3 regions of the Exiguobacterium sp. s21 genome follow, and region 3 is predicted to be linked to each of the others. Evidence: riboswitches for the same ligand, from Rfam matches in the RefSeq annotation. Region 3 holds a riboswitch; each other region holds the start of a gene.

Region 1 (5,247 bases), on a different contig from region 3:
TATAGCCCTTCTCTTCGTATTCGTCTTGGACATGCTCTAAAATCTCAGCGTGCGGGACGTTTGACGCGCCGACGACGAGCGTCTTGTCATCGCCCGAACCTGATTCTGAATCCCCGCCGCCGCAAGCCGCGAGAATCGTGAGTGCTGAAGCTGCCGTTAAACCGAGTACTGTTTTCCATGATTTCATTATAAAACCCCTCCAAATTTTCTATTTGATTAAGCGGAACGCTTATCGATTACAGATACGAGTCGATCGCCGATGAACTGGATGACGAAGACGATGACCAAGATTAAGACGGTCGCGACGAACGTGACGTCACTTTGTGAACGTTGGAACCCTTCGAGGAACGCCAAGTTCCCGAGTCCCCCGCCGCCGACGACCCCTGCCATCGCCGTGTAACCGACGATTGCGACGATCGTGACCGTGATGCCTGACACGATGGCCGGCAACGCTTCAGGGAACAATACTTTATAGACGATCTGCCATTTTGTCGCGCCCATCGATTCAGCCGCCTCGATGACACCGCGGTCGACTTCGCGAAGCGCGAGCTCGACCATCCGCGCATAGAACGGGGCCGCACCGATGATGAGTGCCGGCAGTGCTGCCGTCGACCCTAGCATCGTCCCGACGACGAGTAACGTGAACGGGATGAGCAAGATAATCAAAATGATGAACGGGATCGACCGGAAGATGTTGACGACCGCGCTGATGACCGTGTAAATCGGACGATTCTTCATCATGAGCGGCTCGTTCGTGACGTATAAGAGCATCCCGAGGGCGAGACCGATGACGAACGTTGCGGCTCCGGCGACGAGCGTCATATAGAGCGTCTCCCACGTCTGTTCTAACATGACTTGCCAATCTACATTAGGAAACATCGCTTTCTACCTCCACTTCCACTGCCTGCGATCGGATTGAGGCGATGGCCCGCTCGACTTCAGCCGGCTCTCCGATCAATTGGATGAATAATGTCCCGAGGGCACCGACTTGTGACTGCGTCACGTTGCCGCCGATGATGTTGAAGCCGATGTCATGTTGCTTCAACACTTCCGACAGAATCGGTTGTTCGGCCGTCTCGTTCAAGAATTTGAGCTTGACGATTTGACCGCTCGGATAACGGGCTTTCAAGTGCTCGAACGTGAGCGACATGTCATCGACCGCGCCGATCTGTTTGACGAATTCTTTCGTGATCGGCTGTTCCGGATGTTGGAACACGTCGGCGACTTGTCCGGTCTCGACAACCTTCCCGGCCTCCATGACGGCGACGCGGTGACAAATCTTTTGGATGACGTGCATCTCATGCGTGATGAGGACGATCGTCAATCCGAGCTTCTTGTTGATGCTGACGAGCAGTTCGAGAATCGAATCCGTCGTCTTCGGGTCGAGGGCGCTCGTCGCTTCATCGCAGAGGAGCACTTCTGGATTCGTAGCGAGCGCACGGGCAATCCCAACTCGCTGCTTTTGGCCGCCCGATAGTTGTGACGGATAGCTGTCTTCTCGTCCGGCGAGGCCGACGAGTTCGACGAGTTCTTGGACGCGGCGTTTGCGCTCGCTCGCCGGTACCCCGATGAGCTCGAGCGGGAAGCTGATATTCTCAGCAACTGTGCGCGACCATAACAAGTTGAAGTGTTGGAACACCATCGAGACGTTTTTACGTACCCCGCGTAGTTCCTTCGGTGTGAGTTTTGTCAGCTCGCTGCCAGCGACAACGATTTCACCGGTTGACGGTGACTCGAGTCGATTGAGCAGACGGATGAGCGTCGACTTCCCTGCCCCCGAATATCCGATTATCCCAAAAATTTCGCCGCGATCGATTGTAAGCGACACATCATCGACCGCCTGGACCCGACCGTTCTTCGTGTCGAACCATTTGGCTACATTGCGTAATTGAATCAATCCATTTCCCTCCTGACAACAAAAAAGTACGCACGTTTGAGCAAACGTGCGTACTTTATCGTACGGACAACGATTGCTCTCATCTTCCAAGGTAAATACCTTGCTGGAATTAGCACCATTTCGGATTGCTCCGCGGTTGCTGGGCGTCATAGGGCCAGTCCCTCAGCCTCTCTTGATAAGAGTGGTTGCGTATTCGATTAGCCTTATCATAGCGACATATTATTTTTATGTCAAACTATTTTATGCGAAAAAATAAAAAAAGGTGCCATCCGAGGATGGCACAGAACGTAGCACCTTGAGTCACTGAAGGACAACCCATAGATGAACCCCTTTTGCCCGATCAGAGCATTCATCCTTATATGGGGGATTTTGACCCGACCATCACTCGGTCTTCGAACGGACCATGCAATTACGCGACCGGTGCCCCGACGCTTGATTTTTTTGGGGGACAATCGAAGGGAAGGTCCACCTGAAATCGCGTAAGCTCATGCAACGGTTGTTCGAAAACGTCTTGATGACGGGAAAATCTCGTCCTATGTTGTGTTCAAGTAAGATGTTGTAATGAATATATCATTCGTGAACTTTCTGTGTCAACTGATTATTTAAAATTTTCAGATTATTCTCATCATCCTATCTCACTTAACGAAAGATAGGACGTGCTGGACGTTTTGGAATGCGTATAACCGATCGCGAACTTGGCCATTCTCCAGCTTTAAGAGCGCCGGGACGCTCATCACTTGATACGCCTCGAGCTCGTTCGGGATGAAGTTGGCATCACGCTTTTCGATCTTCAATTCTGGGTCGACCGCCTCGACGACCGAGAGCATTCGCTCGGCCACGGCGCATGTACCACACATCGGGGCGTATATATATAACAATCCGTCAGTCATCATTGTTCTCACCTCTTTTATAAGTATATGAATGCGGACCGCTCGGTTCAAAAGTTGTGCTCAATTGGAAAATTCTGAACATTTCAATATTTCCTGTTGACGCTTAGCTGAAAGAGGCATAGTATGGTCAATAACTTTATCGCTTTTGTACATAACAGCAAACCAGTAGAAAAGGACAGGTGAATCCCCAATGACGGAAGAGAAGCTTACCGGAAAACAATTTTTAATGAACGTCTTGAACGGCCTCAGTCTTGCCATCCTCATCGCCCTCATCCCGAGCGCATTGCTCGGTGAATTAACGAAAGCCATCTTGCCGTATGTTCCGTCCTTGCAATTCATCTTAGATGCGACGACGATCGCGATGCGCCTGTTACCGGTCATCATCGGTGTTGCCGTCGCCATGCAATTCGGACGCTCGGCGCTCGAGGCCGGGACGATCGGCATCGCGACCCAGGTCGGGAGCGGCGCCATCCGCATCGAGGAAGGCGCGTTCCTCATGGCCGGCATCGGTGACGTCATCACGGCCGGTGTGACGGCAGCGCTTGCGACGTTCCTCGTCATGCAGTTGTCACCACGCTTGAAGACATACACGGTGCTCGTCTTGCCGATGACGGTCATCGTCGTCGCCGGAGGGATCGGCGCGTTCCTGCTCACGTATATCTCACAGATCACGACGTACGTCGGAACAATCATCATGACGATGACGGAACTACAGCCGATCGTCATGGGCATGTTGATCGCGATGGCGTTCTCGCTCATCATCGTCTCGCCAATCTCGACGGTCGGGATCGCCACGGCCATCAGCTTGTCTGGTGTAGCGGCAGGTGCCGCCAACCTCGGCGTCGTCGCCGCCGGCTTCGGTCTCGCCATCGCCGGCTGGCAGATGAACGCGACCGGAACGTCGATCGCCCACTTCCTCGGGTCACCAAAGATTCAAATGGCGAACTTCGTCCGTCGTCCGATCATGATGTTGCCGGTACTCGCCAATGCGGCCATCCTCGGAGCACTCGCAGGCATCCTTCGGATCGAAGGCACACCGATTAGTGCCGGTTTCGGCGTCTCCGGTCTCATCGGTCCGGTCAACGCCTTGCATTTGATGCCGGGTGGCTTCGCACTCTGGAACGTCATGCTCGTCGTCGTGTTGTTCGGTCTCATCCCGATCGCACTCGGCGTGCTGTTCTATCGTCTGTTCAACCGGACGTCGCTCATCGAGCCTGATCATTACCGCCTCGACTTCGATTAATCAAAAAGACCCGGCTTCTCGTAAAGAGAAACCGGGTTTTGTTTAGCCTTGAATCATCGCTTCGTATTCTTCGGCTGACATGAGCTTGTCGACGTCCGACGCGTCGTTCAACTCGACTTCAATCATCCAAGCGCCTTCGAAAGGTGCTTCGTTGACGAGTTCTGGTGAATCGGCGAGTGATTCGTTCACCGCTGTGATTTTCCCAGAGATCGGTGCGTAAAGCTCCGATACGGTTTTGACCGATTCGACCGAACCGAACGGCTCGTCGAGTAAGATCGTGCCACCGACTTCAGGAAGTTCGACAAAGACGATATCCCCTAGTTCGCTTTGTGCGAAATCCGTGATTCCGATGCGGGCGACGCTTCCGTTCACTTCAACCCATTCGTGCTCTTTTGAATAACGTAGATTGGCAGGTACTTTGCTCATCTTAACTTCCCCCTCAAATGAATTAGACTCACACGAGTATTATAGCACTTCGCCCCAAACGTCTGTAAACGACTTTTCTGAAAATCCGACAGTTGATTTTTGACCATCTGTCACGATTGGGCGCTTCAAAAGCATACCATTGCTCGCAAGAAGCTCGAGTTGTTCGTCTTCTGATAGATTTGGTAGCTTATCCTTGATGCCTTCGTTCCGATACACTTGCCCGCTCGTATTGAAGAACTTTTTGAGCGGCAGACCCGACTGTTTCCACAGTTCGGCCAACTCGTCTTTCGACGGTGTCGCCTCGACGATATGGACGTATGTATAGTCGACGCCGTTCTCTTTCAACCACTTCTCTGCTTTTTTACACGTACTGCACGGCGGATAACCGTATAGTGTCACCATATTCATCACCTCTTTCATAACTGTAGCATATTCCGCTTCAACCCTTCACGCCTGAAGCAAGCGCACAATCTCTCGCTTGAGCGTCGGATTGACCGGGTGCTTCGCCTCGATGTGGCGAAGGATGGCCGCGGCCGCCTCGACCGATTTGCCGTAACCGGGAACCCACTCCGGGAGACGTGCGACGAGCTCGGGATGCGTCACCTCGACCCGCCGTGTCGGGTTGAACGGGTCGCTCGTTTCTCCATAAGCAATCAACACGTTGTTGACGGCTGCGACTTGAATCAGTTCGAAGCCGGCGAGTTGTTCGCCGCGACGTTCCCGAAGCAGTCCGACGTATAGGTTCGTCAGCGCCTCCTCGTAGCGGTGTGCAGCGTCTGCAGGGCGTGTGA
Region 2 (5,247 bases), on a different contig from region 3:
AGTACCTACTCCGTGAACACGTCACACCTGGTGCCGTCGCCATCGATATGACGGCCGGCAACGGGCACGATACATTGTTTTTAGCCGAACTCGTCGAGGCGACGGGACACGTCTACGCGTTTGATGTCCAAGCAGCGGCGGTCGAGGCGACACGCATTCGCATCGAGGAAGCAGCATTGACTGACCGCGTCACTGTCATCCACGACAGCCACGACACCGTCCGAGAAATTGTAGCTGACGAGACACGCCCGATCACAGCCGCCGTGTTCAACCTCGGTTATTTACCAGGAAGCGACAAGTCGGTCACGACGACGGGCAATACGACCATCGACGCCCTCGAGCAACTGCTCGACGTCATGGCCGTCGGTGGTGTCATCGTCGTCGTCATCTATCATGGCCATGATAGCGGCAAAATCGAGCGCGATGAGGTGCTCGCCTACGTCGAGGCACTCGATCAAAAGCGGGCCGGCGTCCTCCGTTACGGCTTCATCAATCAAATCAATCATCCCCCGTTCATCGTGGCGATTGAAAAACGTGCATGAAAACAGGCGACTCGAGCGAGTCGCCTGTTTTGTCATTCTCGAATCAATTCATAAAAGGTGATGAGCGTCTCCGCGAACTTCGTGTTCAGTCGTTCATAGCCGAAATGCGGGAAGCCTTCGAGCCGGCGAATGTACACTTGATCGCCGCCAATTTTTCGACAGACGTTGAGCGTCAGTTTCACATCGGCGAAGCGGTCGTCCGGCGCATAGAAGCAAGCGAGTGGAAGGCGCGGCAAATGTTTCTTCTCTTCTTGATGCTCGACGATCTCTTCCTCGATTTCCCGGTATTGCCCGTACGTGATCTCACCGAAGCGGGACGACTCTTCGCCTGCACCCATGAACGTCATCATGCCGAGCGGCAAATCCGGACGGAAACGGTCGACCGCACTCGCGACGACTTGTTTCAATCCGCCGATTTGGCGGGACGGATGCCAATCGAACAAGGGTGAGATATACGTCAAACTGCCGAGCGGCACATCGTATTCCTGGAGCAATCGGTTCGTTAACAATGCCCCGAGACTGAAGGCGATGACGTGAATCGGCAGTTTGTACTGGCTCGCCTCGCGTAGCGTGTTCTTGATTAACAGCTTATGGTCTTCCGCCGTCAAGCCAACCGTCTGTCCGGTCACGACGAGAACTTCATATTCGTCACGTAACCGTCCTAAAAACGCCTCGCTCAAGCGTGACGTGAACTGGAGCGGATAGACGATCACGATAACCCCTTTTCGTGATTCTTCTTCGTATGTCATACTGTCACCTCATTTTATTATGTCCATGTTTTTATACTAACAAAAAACATCAGCCGAGACTGATGTTTGTCAGAAAATCCGTCTAGGGTCTTAGCTCGGGTCATAGCGCAAATGAATCAGTTCCATCGGTTGGTCGTACACTTCCTCTTGTATCCGATTCAATTCGATGAACGCCTCATGGTTCAAAAAGGCGATCGCCTGCTCGTTCGAACTCTCGACGTACAGTTCGATCGGTTGAACTTTAAGTTCGCGCAGATGAGACAATAAGGCCGTTCCGAGACCTTGTCGGTGATGGGTCGGATGAAGATAGAGCCGGAGCACTTCCCACGTATCCCCGCGGTCGATCGCATGATAGAACCCGATGACGTCGCCTTCGGCTTCACCGACAATGAACAACTGCTCTTTCGCTTCCTCGCTTGAACTGATGGCGCGGACGATCTCTTCTTGCTGATAAGCCCGTTCCATTACTTTTGAACGAACCTCGTCTTGTTCACTGACCGTTGCGAGCGCAATATCGCGGATGGTGGCGGCATCTTCTGGTACGGCTTCCCTGATCTTCATAACGGCATCCCCCTTTTGGCCAATCTAGTAGTATCATTCCCCATCAGCAAAAAAATATCCTGCCCGCTCATTACTTTTTGATGTCGAAATGAAAGAAGACGTTATTTTCCATTTTGACTAGGGTATAAGAGTATCAATGCCAACTTACAAAAAAGGAGTGTTATTATGGAACCAAAATTACAACATGATCCACAAGCAGAGCAAGCCAATCATCCGAATCGCCAATTTGACTCTGAAGAGTCAAATGGCCCCCGCATCACATTGATGAAAGGGATTCTTTTAGGGGCTGTAGTTGGAGGTGCTCTTGCTCTCCTGAGTTCATCGAATCGTCAAAATACGAAACAATCCCTCTCTACCGCCAAATCGTCTGTCGGTGGGTTAGTAAGTGAAGTCGCCAAAGATCCAAGTGGAAAAGCATCACAAGTAATCGACCAAGTGAAGTCGGCTTCTGGTATTATCCAAGAGGTGGCCACCGACGTTCAAAATGTCTATGAAAAAGTCGCTGGAGAAGTGGATACGGTGAAACAAGACTTAACGCAAGTTGCCGGCACCGCTATGGAAGCAAAATCAGACTTACAATCGATTGGCGAGAAAGTGGTCGAGGCAAAAGACACCGCGCTAGGCCAAGAAACGTCATCTGATTCTTCTTCTAACGATTCTTCTAACGATGATACATCTAAGCAGGATAAAAACCAATCTTAACAAGAAAAAACGACCTTTCTCAGCGAAAGGTCGTTTTTACTGTCTTATGCGAAGCGTTTCGCGCCTTCTTCAAGCACTGCCGCTTTATCCGTTTGCTCCCATGGGAGTTCAACGTCTGTACGACCGAAGTGGCCGTAAGCTGCTGTCTGCTTGTAGATTGGACGGCGAAGGTCGAGCATCTTGATGATGCCGGCCGGGCGGAGGTCGAAGTTCTCGCGAACGAGTTCGACGAGCTCAGTCTCGCTCAATTTGCCTGTGCCGAACGTGTCGACTGCGATCGATACCGGGTGGGCAACGCCGATCGCGTAAGCAAGTTGAACTTCTGCTTTGTCAGCAAGTCCCGCTGCAACGAGGTTTTTCGCTACGTAACGAGCTGCGTACGCCGCTGAGCGGTCAACTTTGGTTGGATCTTTACCTGAGAACGCGCCGCCGCCGTGGCGAGCGTAACCACCGTACGTATCGACGATGATTTTACGTCCTGTAAGGCCTGCATCCCCTTGTGGTCCACCGATGACGAAACGGCCAGTTGGGTTGATGAAGTATTTTGTATCCGCGTCGATAAGTTCAGACGGGATGACCGCGTCGATGACGTGCTCTTTCAAATCAGCTTGGATTTGTTCGAGTGTGATGTCTTCGGCGTGTTGCGTCGAGATGACGATTGTGTCGATGCGAACTGGGTTGTTCGCTTCGTCGTATTCGACCGTCACTTGTGTCTTACCATCAGGACGAAGGTAAGCGAGCGTGCCGTTCTTACGAACTTCTGCCAAACGACGTGACAATTTGTGCGCGAGTGAAATCGGGAGCGGCATGAGTTCTGGTGTCTCTTTTGTTGCGTAACCGAACATGAGACCTTGGTCACCAGCGCCGATCGCATCGATTTCTTCTTCAGTCATTTGTCCTTCACGAGCTTCAAGCGCTTGGTCGACACCTTGGGCGATGTCTACCGATTGCTCATCAATCGATGTGAGGACAGCACAAGTCTCTGCATCAAAACCATATTTTGCACGTGTGTAGCCGATCTCACGAACTGTTTCACGAACAACTTTCGGGATATCCACGTAAGTTGATGTTGTGATCTCACCTGCTACGAGCACGAGACCTGTCGTGACAGATGTCTCAGCCGCAACGCGGGCGTTTGGATCTTCAGCTAAAATCGCATCCAAAATCGCATCTGAGATTTGGTCACAAATTTTATCCGGATGTCCTTCCGTGACGGACTCCGAAGTGAAAAGTCGACGGTTCAAGTTTGCCATTTCGAAAAACCTCCTATAATAAGGGTGATGTGTGGACGGTACTCGTTCCCCTTACGCGTTGCTTTGGGACGGTAATGAAAAAAACCTTTCGCCATGTTCAATGGGAAAGGTTGAATCGTTCTTCCTTACCCTCTTATCGTTCGAAGCTTGCGCTTCGCTTCAGGATAGCACCTTTTCCGAATAACAATGACAAATCGGACGGTTGCTGGGCTTCGTAGGGCCTTGTTCCCTCCACCGCTCAGAATAAGAGTATCCGTTACGAAGACCATCATATAAATGACACCCCGTTCTGTCAAGCGTATCGACTGAATTCGTAAAACTTTTCACGAACTCGCAATAGTTATGTTTGTGAAATATCAAACATTTTTTTGTCGGTTTTCGATTTTGTACTATGACCTGGTACAGAATATGTTAGAATGACAGTGTAAGAAAGCGCTTACTTTAAAGAGTAAAAAAGGCTTGTTTTTGATTAGTATGTCACATATAATAAAAACGTCATACTAATAAAACACGGAAGTATGCGGATTTCATCCACATCTATTTAGGGGAAAGGTGGGATTCAGGATGGCGACAACGCTCCTGAAAATCGAAGAATTAATTAAAGGTGCCGACATGATGCGGAACTTAACGGTTCCAGAATTGGTGGAAGAAGCCATTCGCAACGGGGAAGGCGTACTGACGAAAGACGGGGCTTTATCGGTCAGTACAGGTAAATTCACAGGACGGTCACCGAAAGACAAATTCGTCGTGCAAGATGAAGTCAGCAATCATTTAGTAAACTGGGGTCCGGTCAACCAACCGATCGCAGAAGAGAAGTTCACGGCACTGCTCGATAAAGTTCTCACGCATCTCGAGACGAAAGACAAGCTCTACTATCTCGAGGCGTCTGCCGGGGCTGACGAGCATTATACGCTTCCAGTGCGGGCCATCACAGAATACGCGTGGCACAACTTGTTCGCGAAACAGTTGTTCTTGCGCGAATGGCCGACACAAGGTGCCTTTGATCCGTTCACGGTCATCTATGCACCGAGCTATAAGGCCGATCCGGAAGTCGACGGGACGAACTCCGAAACGTTCATTCTCGTCTCATTCGCCAAACGGACCATTCTGATCGGGGGAACAGAATACGGCGGCGAAATTAAAAAATCGATTTTTTCAGTCATGAACTTCCTGTTACCGGAACAGCACGTCTTATCGATGCATTGCTCGGCGAACGTATCGGACGCCGGCGAGACGGCTCTCTTCTTCGGGCTATCGGGTACCGGAAAGACGACGCTATCGGCCGACACAGAACGTCATTTAATCGGGGACGACGAGCATGGTTGGTCTCCTGACGGCGTCTTCAACATTGAAGGCGGTTGCTACGCGAAGACGATCAACTTGTCGCGTGAGAACGAACCTCAAATCTACGATGCCATTCGATTTGGCTCGTTGATTGAG
Region 3 (5,247 bases):
AATCAATAAATCTTTTTACAGCCTTCGATCGACGCATCCCATCTAAAAATCGACATGATTATATTATGATTTTACGTGATCTGGGATTAGACGAAGCTGCAGACAAAATGGATATCCTAAAAGCTACTCGTGGCAAGATAGCTAATGATACTTATTCATTAGAAGAGCCCATTACGAAACAAGAGAGTGAAATCCAAACAAGCTTTTACATTCAAGGTATGCGACATCAAAATAATCTTCATCAGTTTGAGAAGAAGATTAACTATGATACTCCATTGATATTGGAAAAGGAACCAGGGAATCAACATGATTCCTGGGCTATAGCAATTTACACACAGCATGGAACTAAATTAGGATATGTACCAAGATACTATAGTAAGTATATTTGTATGTTAATTGACAACGATGCAGACGTTCACGTAAAGATAACGTATATAAATGAAAAGTCCAATCCACATTGGTGGGTTAAAGTTGATTTTTGTGCTTCGATACTACAATGTGACCAAAAAATATTACAAGAAATATTAATATAATTTTGAGGAAATCAAAAAACAGATAATGTAGTGTGTTTTTGTAACTGGGACATGACTGCGTAAATCGATAAAAGAGGCAATCTGGAACGAATCATTCGTCCAGGTGGCCTCTTTTTGTTAAAAACTTTTCAAATTGTCTAGTTATTTCCTAACCTCATTTTTTATGCAGTCACGTCCTGTTTCTCGTAAATCGGCACCCAGCCCTCTGTCGTCACGAAGATGCGGACGGCGACGACTTTGCGGTCGTCTTGGAGCGTGAAGTAGTGGCGCGTGTTCACCGGCACCGAGATGAGGTCGCCGGGGTTGAGCTCGATGTTGAAGTAGCCACGCTCGGCGTCATCGATGGCGAAGATGCCATGGCCGCTGACGATGAAGCGGACCTCGTCATCCGTATGATGGTGCTCCTTTTGGAAGTTGACGAGCAATTCGTCCAAGTTCGGCGTCGCGTCTGACAATGAGATGACGTCTGCCGTCTCATAGCCGCGGCGCTCCGATACATCACGAATCTCGTCACGGAACGTCGACAAGATCGCTTGTTTGTCCTCGTCCGTCAACTGATAGTTCTCTTGCAGGTTTTCCGGTAGCTTCGTGATGTCCCACTGCTCATATAAAATCCCGCGAGACTCTAAAAAGGCGCTCACTTCAGTTTGATCGACGTAACGCTCTTCGGTTTGTTGGAAATAGACAGTTGCCATGGTTGGTTCCTCCTTATGAATGGACGCCTAGGGCGCGTAGTTTTAATGTATAGCTGAACAAGAACTCGTAAGCCTCTAAATAGCGTTTGGCCGCGGCCGGGGTCTCGCCCCAGACGGTGATGCCGTGATTGCGAATGAGGACGGCACCGGCGTTTGCGTGAATGTGAGGGGCGAAAGCGGCCGCAAGAGTCGGAATGTCCGCATGGTTCTCGATAATCGGTACGCGGACGACCGCATCCTCGTCCCAGAAGCCGAGCGCTTTGATGATTTCTTGACCGGTGAAGACGACTTCGCCGGTGGCGGCATGGAGCTCGGAGATGACATTATTGTCGACCGTATGGACATGGAGCGAACACGTCGCATCCGTCCGATTGAACACTTCGACATGTAGCAGCGTCTCGGCGGATGGTTTTCCTGTCTGTTCGCCGATTAAGCGTCCGCCCGCATCGACATGAACAAAGTCGTCTGGCGTTCGTTTCCGTTTATCGCGTCCACTCGCCGTGACGAGAAATTCGAGCGGGTCGTCAGAGACGCGAATCGCCAAATTCCCACTCGTTCCGGGGAACCAGTCGCGGGCGGCGAGTTCGTCTTTAATCTCGGCCAGTTCAAGCCAACGTGCCGTAAGGCTCATACGGCCACCTCCTTCAAGTGATGGGTGATGTCGTCGAACGTCTCGAACGGGGCGTAACGGATGCCTGCGTCTTCGCAGAGCGTGATGAGTTGACCCCGGGCGTAGACGAAGTCGGCACGCTTCGCGACCTCGAAGTCGGTCACCGAGTCGCCGATGATGATTAAGCGGTCACTCGGATTGACGATACGGCGGGCAATCGTCGGCTTGCAACAGCCGCAATCGTTCGTACACTGTTCGTCACAAGCGTGCGGCCACGTGACGGTTACCGTCTCGTCGGAGAAGTCGGCGACGTTACAGTAGATGTGCTCAGGGGCGACGTGACCATCTAAGACCGGCTGGACGAAGAAGTCCATCCCGCCGCTGACGACGTCAAACTTCCAACCGTGCGCCCGAACCTGTTCTAAAAATGATGGGAACCCTTGGCGGAGCGTGATCCGCTCCAACAAATAATCGCGGTAGTCCGGGGCGGCCTCGCTCGGCAATAGTTGAAACATTTGACCGACACCGGAGCGAATGGAAATCCGTTGTTCGAGGACCGCATCTTTCAACTCGACCCAAGCCGGCGGGGCGAATGCCTTCATCAACGCGATGATATTGTCTTCCGCCGTGATCGTCCCATCGAAGTCGCACAGGATGTGGACCGTCATCGTGACGCCCACGCCTTTAACGCGGTATCGAGTTCGTCCGTCTGTCCTTCGGTGGGACCGAGGACGTGAGTGATGGCTTGGCGGAAAGCACGGGCCCCGGCGGCTGCACCGTCCGGGTGACCATGAATGCCACCGCCGGCGTTGATGACGACCTCCGTCCCGAAATCACGAATGATATCGGCGACAAGCCCCGGATGAATCCCGGCTGACGGGACCGGTAAAATTGGTTTCGACCAATGCGGTTCGGCGCTCAAGTCACGAATCGCGAACGCCTCGTCCCGTGGTGTCGCGAGCGAACCGTATGGAGACGGGAAGAGCGTCAAATCGGCCCCGGCGAGACGTGGGAGTTTACCGAGTAAGAGCGAATGACTGATGGACCCGGTCAAGGCGCCGGCAAAGGCCGGGTGGGCCAAAATCGGCACACGGATGTCTGGGTCGTTCGCAAGTTCGCGCAGTGCGTCAAGACCGTACGTATAGACGTTGAATAGGAGCGCCGTCGCACCGGCCTCGATCAGCCGGAGCGCCTGGTCGCGAAGACCGAACACAGGGCCGCTCAGCGTGATGGCGTAGAGGACACGTTTCCCGGTCGCCTCAAAGTGCGCTTGAATGACGGCCGCTCCGATCCGGGCCCGTTCGAGCGACGGCGTGAGCGGATTGTCGTATAAAATCTCGTCGTCTTTGACGATATCGATGCCGCCGGCGAACTGATCGCGGAGTTGCTGCTCGAGAAACGCGAGGTCACGCCCGATGACGCCTTTGAAGATGCTCATGACGAGCGGACGGTCATGGACACCGAGCAACTCGCGAATCCCGTCGACGCCGAACTTGGCGCCTTTGAAATGAGGGGCGAGCGTTTCGGGCAACGTCAAATCGATTAACCGAATCGAATCGTCGAGGGATAGTTTCCCGAACGTCGTCGTCAAGATGGATGAAAAGTCAGGGCTGACATTATGTAACGGATAGCGGATCGTGAACCGGCTCGTCGTCTCAGTATGGGTGGTCGATACGACCTCACCCCGGTACGCCTGTAACTGCTCTTGCTCTAAATGACGCAGCTCGGTCCATGTGCCGACGGTCAGCTCGAGGGTGATTTTGTCGGCAATGCTTGCGACCGCATCCGTTCGTTTGATTTCATATGTGGCAGTGATACTCATATGGTTCCTCCTTCCAGGCAAACAAAAAATGACCCCATGCCGAGGCAAGAGGTCATCATAAAAAATGAACTCTTATCTCTCAGCTTTCGCTGCAAGAATTAGCACCGTGCCATCTCTGGTCGGTTGCTGCGACATCATCGGGCTCGTCCCTCCGTCTGCTCTTGATAAGAATGTGATTTGAAGTTGTGAAATTTAATTGAATTTTTACACAGATTCGTCACGTCGTCAATTCCTTTTTTTCCAAAAAAATATTTTGGGAAGTTGTTTCCATATATGCACAAAAAAAGACGAGTGGCACGGAGAAAAGGACGTTGACAATTGTGACGTCGAGTCCGTAATATTCATCACATAAGTTCACCGAATCGAATAAACCACTCTTATCGCGAGTTGGCAGAGGGAATTGGCCCGATGACGCCGCAGCAACCGACCATTAGGCACGGTGCTACATCCACCAGACGAATGTCTGACAGATGAGAGGAACAACCATTTTGGCTGTGCCTCTTTCTCGCGGAGAAAGGGGCTTTTTTTGTGGGCAACGTACAGGAAGGGGAAAACATCATGTCATATCAACCATTTACAGAACAGTCTGTTGTCGAGCACGTCCGTCAATTAGGATACTTGCAAGACGGAATCGCCGAGTGTGAGGAAATCGGGGACGGCAATTTGAATCTCGTGTTTCGGATTCGCCAAGGCGAACAGCGCCTAATCGTCAAACAGGCGCTCCCATACGCTAAAGTCGTCGGTGAGAGCTGGCCGCTTACACTCGAACGGGCATGGATTGAACAGTTGGCACTCCGTGAGTTTGCGAACGTGGCGCCGCGTTTCGTCCCGGACGTCCTCGGTAGCGACCGGACGCTCGCCTACACGATTTTAGAAGATCTGTCTGATTATGAGATTGTCCGCACCGGTTATTTGAAAGGGGAGAGCTATCCGGAACTCGCGCGTCATGTCGGTGAATTTTTAGGCGAGACGCTGTTCGCGACGTCGGATTATGCGGCCGGCCCGATCGCGAAGAAGCGGATTGAACGTGACTATTACAACCCGGAACTGTGTGACATCACCGAGAAGCTCATCTTCACCGACCCGTTCAAAGACGCGGAGTCGAACAACATCGAGGCGGCGCTTCGAGAAGATGTCGAACGCCTCTGGCAAGACCAGGCGCTCAAGGTCGAGGTGACGAAACTGAAAGTCGGATTTGTCACGAAACATGAGGCGCTTCTGCACGGTGACCTACATACAGGCAGCATCTTCGCGACTCAACAAGAGACGAAAATCATCGATCCAGAGTTCGCATTTTACGGACCGTTCGGCTTTGATTTGGGCCAAATTATCGCCCATTTGACGCTGTCGACGTTCCATGACCCGCTCAAACGCTTCGAACGTTTCACGGACGTCTTGACGGTGTGGGAGACGTTCGAGAAGACGTTCCGGGCCAACTTTGAGCGAGCCGTCGAGCCGTTCAATACGGACGGTTTCGTCGACGAATTGTTGCGGACAATCTTCAGCGACACGATCGGCTATGCCGGTTGCGAACTCATTCGCCGTGCCGTCGGACTCGCCGGTGTCGCCGATCTCGAGACGTTGCCG

The links. Region 3 has a riboswitch for S-adenosylmethionine ahead of KNP06_RS05195 (2,3-diketo-5-methylthiopentyl-1-phosphate enolase). Riboswitches for the same ligand answer to the same signal wherever they lie in the genome.
Region 1: another riboswitch for S-adenosylmethionine. It lies ahead of KNP06_RS00195 (methionine ABC transporter ATP-binding protein); the one in region 3 lies ahead of KNP06_RS05195 (2,3-diketo-5-methylthiopentyl-1-phosphate enolase).
Region 2: another riboswitch for S-adenosylmethionine. It lies ahead of metK (methionine adenosyltransferase); the one in region 3 lies ahead of KNP06_RS05195 (2,3-diketo-5-methylthiopentyl-1-phosphate enolase).

The regions. Positions count from the first base shown of each region.
Region 1 covers NZ_JACSLF010000001.1:34,436-39,682, forward strand. The annotation lists gene KNP06_RS00185 (MetQ/NlpA family ABC transporter substrate-binding protein) at 1-187, opposite strand, end outside; gene KNP06_RS00190 (methionine ABC transporter permease) at 217-879, opposite strand; gene KNP06_RS00195 (methionine ABC transporter ATP-binding protein) at 869-1,897, opposite strand; SAM riboswitch class I at 1,974-2,079, opposite strand; gene KNP06_RS00200 (thioredoxin family protein) at 2,533-2,790, opposite strand; gene KNP06_RS00205 (PTS sugar transporter subunit IIC) at 2,978-4,030, shown strand; gene gcvH (glycine cleavage system protein GcvH) at 4,073-4,456, opposite strand; gene KNP06_RS00215 (arsenate reductase family protein) at 4,496-4,858, opposite strand; gene KNP06_RS00220 (hypothetical protein) at 4,904-5,247, opposite strand, start outside.
Region 2 covers NZ_JACSLF010000008.1:98,525-103,771, forward strand. The annotation lists gene mnmL (tRNA modification radical SAM protein MnmL/YtqA) at 1-16, shown strand, start outside; gene mnmM (tRNA 5-(aminomethyl)-2-thiouridylate-methyltransferase MnmM) at 1-542, shown strand, start outside; gene KNP06_RS10535 (alpha/beta fold hydrolase) at 575-1,291, opposite strand; gene KNP06_RS10540 (GNAT family N-acetyltransferase) at 1,382-1,852, opposite strand; gene KNP06_RS10545 (hypothetical protein) at 2,018-2,554, shown strand; gene metK (methionine adenosyltransferase) at 2,599-3,807, opposite strand; SAM riboswitch class I at 3,938-4,057, opposite strand; gene pckA (phosphoenolpyruvate carboxykinase (ATP)) at 4,372-5,247, shown strand, end outside.
Region 3 covers NZ_JACSLF010000003.1:120,776-126,022, reverse strand. The annotation lists gene KNP06_RS05215 (HIRAN domain-containing protein) at 1-533, shown strand, start outside; gene KNP06_RS05210 (1,2-dihydroxy-3-keto-5-methylthiopentene dioxygenase) at 695-1,228, opposite strand; gene KNP06_RS05205 (methylthioribulose 1-phosphate dehydratase) at 1,242-1,859, opposite strand; gene KNP06_RS05200 (2-hydroxy-3-keto-5-methylthiopentenyl-1-phosphate phosphatase) at 1,856-2,506, opposite strand; gene KNP06_RS05195 (2,3-diketo-5-methylthiopentyl-1-phosphate enolase) at 2,503-3,660, opposite strand; SAM riboswitch class I at 3,730-3,831, opposite strand; SAM riboswitch class I at 4,035-4,137, shown strand; gene mtnK (S-methyl-5-thioribose kinase) at 4,219-5,247, shown strand, end outside.